Regions from separate parts of the Roseixanthobacter liquoris genome, predicted to be linked through region 1. Evidence: predicted binding sites of a transcription regulator. Region 1 holds the regulator's gene; the other holds the start of a gene.
The links. Region 1 encodes PhoB, which activates phosphate uptake and scavenging genes when phosphate is short. Its sites were predicted from a motif close to TGTCATNNANCTGTCAT; they were not measured.
Positions count from the first base shown of each region.

Region 1 (3,316 bases):
GGCGTGCCCGAGGATGTTGACCGCAATGCCGGCGGTGAAATCGAGAAAACGTCGCCCGTCCGTCGTGACGAGCCAGCAGCCCTCTCCCCTTTCAAAAACGAGGTCGATGCGCGCGTAGGTCGGCAGAACGGGGGTGATCACGGAACCCCTCCTCTTGGGGTGGGGCGAAACGCACAGCGTCTCGCCGGACATCAGAAACGCCAAAGGCCGCCCTCGCGGGGCGGCCCGACAAAAAGGGATTCTAATGATCGCGCGCGTGAGGTCAACAGAGCGCAGCCGTTAACCTGATTGTAACGACTTGGGGACAACGGCGCGGGAATGCATTCCGACTCTGTGCGCGGGTGCGTGCATATTGTAGTTTGCTCGTGGCCGACCACGACATGTCGTGCAGGCCTGTTCCCCAAGTGACGTTGGGCCCTGCGAACCCGCGTGCAATGGCGCGCCTGGGTGCGGGAGAAGAGTCGAAGGAGGAGAGCGATGAGCTGGAACGACGAGCGCGTCGAACTCTTGAAGAAGCTCTGGGGCGAAGGGCTTTCCGCAAGCCAGATCGCCGGCGAGCTGGGCGGCATCACCCGCAATGCGGTGATCGGAAAAGTGCACCGCCTCGGCCTCTCCGGCCGTGCGAAATCAACGGTTCCCGCGGCTCGCCCGCGCAAGGCGCGGCCGGAAGCGCCCGCACACAAGCCCGCGCCTCAGCCGCAGACCATCGGCAACACCGCGCTCGCCCCCGCGCTGGAAGCCTTCGTGGCGCCCGAGCCCGCGCCGCGCCCGGCCTCCGCCGGCAATGTGGTCGCCATGGGCCAGCGCTGCACCATCATGAACCTCACCGAGGGCACCTGCCGCTGGCCGATCGGTGAGCCGGGCACGGAAAGCTTCTATTTCTGCGGCGGGCGCAGCCTCACCGGCATGCCTTATTGCACGACCCATGCGCGGATGGCCTACCAGCCCACGCAGGATCGCCGCCGGGACCGTCGCGTCGCCCGCATCTGAGCGGCGCGCACCGGGAACGACATGTGCCGGCGCAAGCGTTTGCCGGCACATGCAAGGAAGGACCCCGGAGCAGATCGCCGGGCATGCGAGGCGGGGAACGACCGGCGTGGGCCTCGGCCCAATCGGGGAAGGCGTTCCCGGAGCGGGTCTTTCGAGAAGGGCGCGCCGCTCGCCCGGGCGTCGAAGCCATTTTAGGGTCTGCCAGCGACCGGCTGGGCCCTGCTGAAACGCCAAAGGGGCCCTGCCCGCCGCGCGAGATGGCGTGCCGCGATGGGCGACCAGCCGCAGCGACCCGATTTGCGCGAAGATCGCATCATACGAAACGGACAGCCGGCCAGGCGCATCGGCCGGGCCAGGATTTGCGCCTTGCCCCCCGCCTGTGGGCCGGCGCCTGCGCGCCATCACTTTTCGCGAAATAATGATCTTGGCGATGTGCGCCGCAGAGCATCCGGCGGCTTGCCGGGGGTGCGAGCGCGACAGGGATCGACCTGCCGGCGCCCGCCGCGTCTGGCCCCTGGCGCTCAATGCACGCGGGCGAACATCTCGTTGAAGGAATAGCCGGCGCCGCGCACGGTGCGGATCGGATCGGACTGCCGGCCCCGGTTGATCGCCTTGCGCAGGCGGCCCACATGCACGTCCACCGTGCGCTCGTCGATATAGACGTCCTGTCCCCAGACGCCGTCGAGCAATTGCTCGCGGGAGAACACCCGTCCGGGGCTCTGCATCAGGAATTCCAGCAGGCGGAATTCCGTCGGCCCGAGATGGACCTCGCGCCCCGACCGGTGGACCCGGTGGGTCTCCCGGTCCAGCTCGATATCGCCGGCCCGCAGCAGGGTCGCCACATGCTCCGGCTTCGCCCGCCGCAGCAGCGCCCGCACCCGCGCCAGAAGCTCGGGAACGGAGAAGGGCTTGACGACATAATCGTCGGCCCCGGTGGCGAGGCCGCGCACGCGTTCCGTCTCGTCGCCGCGGGCGGTGAGCATGATCACCGGCAGCCGCTCGGTTTCCGGGCGCGTGCGCAGGCGGCGGCACAGTTCGATGCCCGACAATCCGGGCAGCATCCAGTCGAGGATGACGAGGTCCGGCACGCTTTCGCGCAACCGGGTCTCGCCCTCATCGCCCCGTCCGACGCTCTCGACGAAATAGCCTTCCGACTCCAGATTGTAGCGGAGCAGAAGGGTCAGCGGTTCCTCGTCCTCGATAATCAAGATACGCGCAGGCACGGATTTTACCCCTGAAGGCTATGCCCCGGGAAAGCGACGGTCGTCTCGCTGGAGACATCCGCCTTCGGGCGCTCTTCGGACAACATCTGTCCCGAAACCATGTAATAGATGGTTTCCGCGATATTGGTCGCGTGGTCGCCGATGCGCTCGATATTCTTGGCGCAGAACAGAAGATGCGTGCACACCGAGATGTTGCGCGGATCTTCCATCATATAGGTGAGGAGCTCGCGGAACAGGGACGTGTACATGGTGTCGATGCCGCTGTCGCGCACCCACACGTCCACGGCCTTCGCCTGGTCGCGGCTGGCGTAGGCGTCCAGCACTTCCTTGAGCTGCTCCAGCACCAGGTCGGACATGTGCTCGACGCCGCGCACCAGCTTCTGGGGGTGATATTCCCCCTCGATGGCGAGGACGCGCTTGCCCACGTTCTTCGCGAGGTCGCCGATGCGCTCCAGGTCGGAGGCGATGCGGATCGAGGCCACCACATCGCGCAGGTCGCTGGCCACCGGCTGGCGCTTGGCGATGCAGATGATGGCCTTTTCCTCGATCTCCCGCTGGAGGTGATCGACGCTCGCATCGAGCAGGATCACCCGCTGGGCGGAAGCGGTGTCGCGGCGGATCAGGGCATTGACGGCGTCAGCCACCATGCGCTCCGACTGGCCACCCATTTCGACGACCTTGCGGCCGATCTCCTTCAGCTCGGCGTCGAAGGCCGAGACGGTATGGTCGGACATCTGGCAGATCCTTGCTCGGTCAGCCGAAGCGGCCGGTGATGTAATCGCGGGTCTTGATCTGCTTGGGGTTGGTGAAGATCACGTCGGACGGCGCGACCTCGACCAGCTCACCCAGGTAGAAGAAGGCGGTGATATCGGCGCAGCGCGCCGCCTGCTGCATGTTGTGGGTCACGATGACGATCGTGAAATCCTGCTTCAGCTCGTCGATCAGGTCCTCGATCTTCGAGGTGGAGATCGGGTCGAGCGCGGAGGTCGGCTCGTCCAGCAGGATCACTTCCGGCTGCACGGCAATGGTGCGGGCGATGCACAGGCGCTGCTGCTGGCCGCCGGACATGCCGAGCGCCGAGGTGTGCAGGCGGTCCTTGGTTT
Region 1 covers NZ_CM195537.1:1,640,912-1,644,227, reverse strand. Annotated here, with positions in the region: gene V5F84_RS07300 (aspartate aminotransferase family protein) at 1-141, opposite strand, end outside; gene V5F84_RS07295 (GcrA family cell cycle regulator) at 478-990, shown strand; gene phoB (phosphate regulon transcriptional regulator PhoB) at 1,512-2,213, opposite strand; gene phoU (phosphate signaling complex protein PhoU) at 2,219-2,947, opposite strand; gene pstB (phosphate ABC transporter ATP-binding protein PstB) at 2,967-3,316, opposite strand, start outside.

Region 2 (3,316 bases), 330 kb from region 1:
CATGAGGTTGGATTCGTTCTCGTCGTTCCACCAGTTGAAGGCGGCGTCGCAGGTGCCCTGCTGCACGGCGATCACGGCGTTCTCGTGCGAGCCGGCATAGACCACCTTGCCGAAGAACTGATCGGGGGTGATGCCCATCTTGTTCATGGCGAAGCGCGGCACGTTGTTGCCGGAGGTCGAGTTGGGATCGACCAGGCAGAGGTTCTTGCCCTTCAGGTCCTCGATCGACTTGTAGGGGCTGTCGGCCTTCACATAGAGCACCGAATGATAGCCCTTGGTGCCGTCGGCGTTCACTTCGATGGCGAAGGCCTCAATCTTCGCGCCGGTCATCAGGGCGCGGGCGAAGGAGGAGGGGCCGTAGGAGGCGATCTGGATGTTGCCGGCGCGCTGGCCCTCGATCACCGCCGCATAGTCATTGGCGATGCGCAGGGTCACCTTGGTGCCGAGTTCCTTGCTGAGATAGTTCATCAGCGGGGTGTAGCGCTCGGTCACGCCCGAGGCGTTTTCCGCCGGGATGATGGCGAACACCAGCTCGGGATACTGGGCCTTCCAGTCCTGGGCATTGGCGCTGCCGGCGAGGCCGGCGGTCATCGCCACCGCGGTGGCGGCGGCGATCAGGGTACGACGGGTCAGCATGTCTCGCTCCTTGAGGATGCGGGGTATGGAGGCGGGGTACGAAAACGCTTGAAATCACGCGTACTTCTGGAAAACCGCGCGCGGCTCCGGGCTGCGCGGGGAGGCGTTCGCATGCGCTGTCGAAATCACGCGCGCGCCAGGGGCGTGCCCGTGCTGGCGCCCGGCCGCCAACTGGCGCGGCCGCAGCGGGCGGGGGTCACACGGCGGCGGCTCCCGGCGCCAGGGCGGGTTCGAATTCCGGCTCGGCGGCGGCGCCTTCGAGATCCATCACCTCGCCGGCCTCGAGGCCGTAGAGTTCGCGCGCGACCCCCTCGGTCAGGGCGGCCGGCGCGCCGTCGAACACCACACGGCCGGCGGCCATGCCCACGAGGCGGTCGCAATAGGTGCGGGCGAGGTCGAGCGAGTGCAGGTTGCACAGCACGGTGATGCCGAAATGCTTGTTGATGCGCAGCAGCGCATCCATCACCACCTTGGTGTTGCGCGGGTCCAGCGAGGCGATGGGCTCGTCCGCCAGGATCAGGCCCGGCTCCTGCACCAGGGCGCGGGCGATGGCCACGCGCTGCTGCTGGCCGCCGGAGAGGCTGTCGGCGCGCTGGGCCGCCAGTTGGGCGATGTCGAACTGGTCGAGCGCGGTCAGCGCGATGGCCTTATCCTCCTCGCTCCAGATCTTGGAGAGCGCGCGCCAGCGCGGCATGGTGGAGAGGCGGCCCATGAGCACGTTGGTGAGCACATCGAGCCGGCCCACCAGGTTGAATTGCTGAAAGATCATCGCGGCCTGGGCGCGCCACAGGCGCAGCTCCCGGCCCTTCAGCGCCGTGACGTCCACGCCGTCATAGCGGATCGCCCCGCTGCTGGACGGCTGGAGGCGATTGATCATGCGCAGCAAGGTGGACTTGCCGGCGCCCGAACGGCCGATGACGCCGATGAAGGCGCCCTGGCCGATCTCGAGGTTGACATCCGATACGGCGACCTTTTCGCCAAATCGGCAGGTCAGCCCTTCGATCACCATCATCTGGTTTGCTCCGGTGCTTACCGGACATTTCCTTAAGCGGGCGCCGCAACAATCTTATGACACTGGGGTGATCGGGCACCGTCGCGGCCTTGCAAATCCTCTAAGGTCGCGCTTCATGCAATTGTCATTCACGTCACAATCCGACCTAAAAGCCTGATTGTTGGGACAAAACTACATTTGATGCCAAGGGCCTAAGGCGAGAGGCCAATCGCCCTTGCGCGCCCGCTGTGCTCCGGGCGGGCGGGGCTGCGGGAGGGGGCGGAACGGGTCGGAGAGGCCGGGAAGGCGGATCCCACACCCGGCGGCGATGCCGCGCTACCGCCGGGCGACTATAGCGCGGGGCGACGATAGCGCGGAGGGAAGATAGTGCGGGCGAAGATAGCCCGGGCGACGATACTGCGAGCGGCGATGCGGCCGGGGCGATTCGACTGCGCCTCGGCGCGAACCTCCCGCATCGGAACGGGCGCCCGGCGCAGGCCGGCTGGGTTGTGAGGCACGCGGCGCCGGAGAATTTCTCTCCAGCGCCGCGCCGATCGACCTGCCCTTCGCGATTTTTGGTCTTTTACGAAGGCGGCTTGAGCGTGTGGCCAAACTCAGATCATGCCCAGGAGCACCGCGCCGATGACGGCGAAAGCGGTACTCACCTTCAGCATGTCGAGTATCGAGCCCAGGTCCACTTCTCAAGTCCCTTTTTGGTCGATCTCCGCGCGAAGCTTAGCAAAGACCAAAAAATGGAAAAGCAAATAACGCTGCCGCAACGCGGTGCATTATCCTGCGCCGCAGCGTCTGTTTTCGAGAAGTGAACGATACCATCCACATGGCGGTATCGCACTGCACATCGGGCTTTTTTGATATATTGTATTTCAGCTTTGCAGCGCGCGTTCGGCGAAGGCGGCGACGGTCAAGGCGGTCCGATCCCGGCCAAAACGCCCCACGATCTGCACCCCCATGGGCATGCCGTTCGCCCCCGAAAGGCCGGTCACATTCACCGTGGGCGTGCCCATCAGCGTCCACAGCCGGTTGAAGATGGCGGACCCGGTGCTGCCATAGCCTTCCGGCGCCGTGCCGGGGGCGGAGAAGGTGAGGATGGCTTCATAATCGGCGAAGAAGTCGCCCAGCCGCTGGCGCGCGCGCTTGGCGGTGCGGCGCGCGGAATCATAGGCATCCGGCTGCACCGCGGCGGCCTGATCCAGATGCCGGGCCAGCAGCGGGGAGAGCAGGTGGCGCGCGCGGTCATATTCGTCGGCGAAGGCGATGGCGCCCTCGAAATCCTGGATCGTGGAATGGATCGCGTCGGCCGCCTCCAGTTCCGCCGGCAACGCGACTTCGCTGACGCTCGCGCCCGCCGCCGCGAGGATGCGCGCGGCCTGGTCCAGCGCCGCATGGGCGTCGGCGGAGGCCTGGTCGGCGCGCACGGTGCGGATCACCGCGATCCGCGGCGCCTGCGCCACCTCGCTGCCGATGTCGAGATCGCGCCCGGTGAGGCCGGCGGCGGCGAACGCCACGTCCTGCACCCGCGCGCCGAACAGGCCGATGGTGTCGAGATGCCAGGAGAAGGTCTTCATGCCCATGGTGGGCAAGGTGCGGAACGTGGGCTTGTAGCCGGTGACGCCGCAATAGGAGGCCGGACGCACCACCGAGCCGCCGGTCTGGGTGCCGATGGCGAAC
Region 2 covers NZ_CM195537.1:1,967,249-1,970,564, forward strand. Annotated here, with positions in the region: gene phnD (phosphonate ABC transporter substrate-binding protein) at 1-636, opposite strand, end outside; gene phnC (phosphonate ABC transporter ATP-binding protein) at 833-1,648, opposite strand; gene V5F84_RS08675 (amidase) at 2,512-3,316, opposite strand, start outside.
Region 2: a site for PhoB is predicted at 1,694-1,710, ahead of phnC (phosphonate ABC transporter ATP-binding protein). Genes of this name have one in related genera too.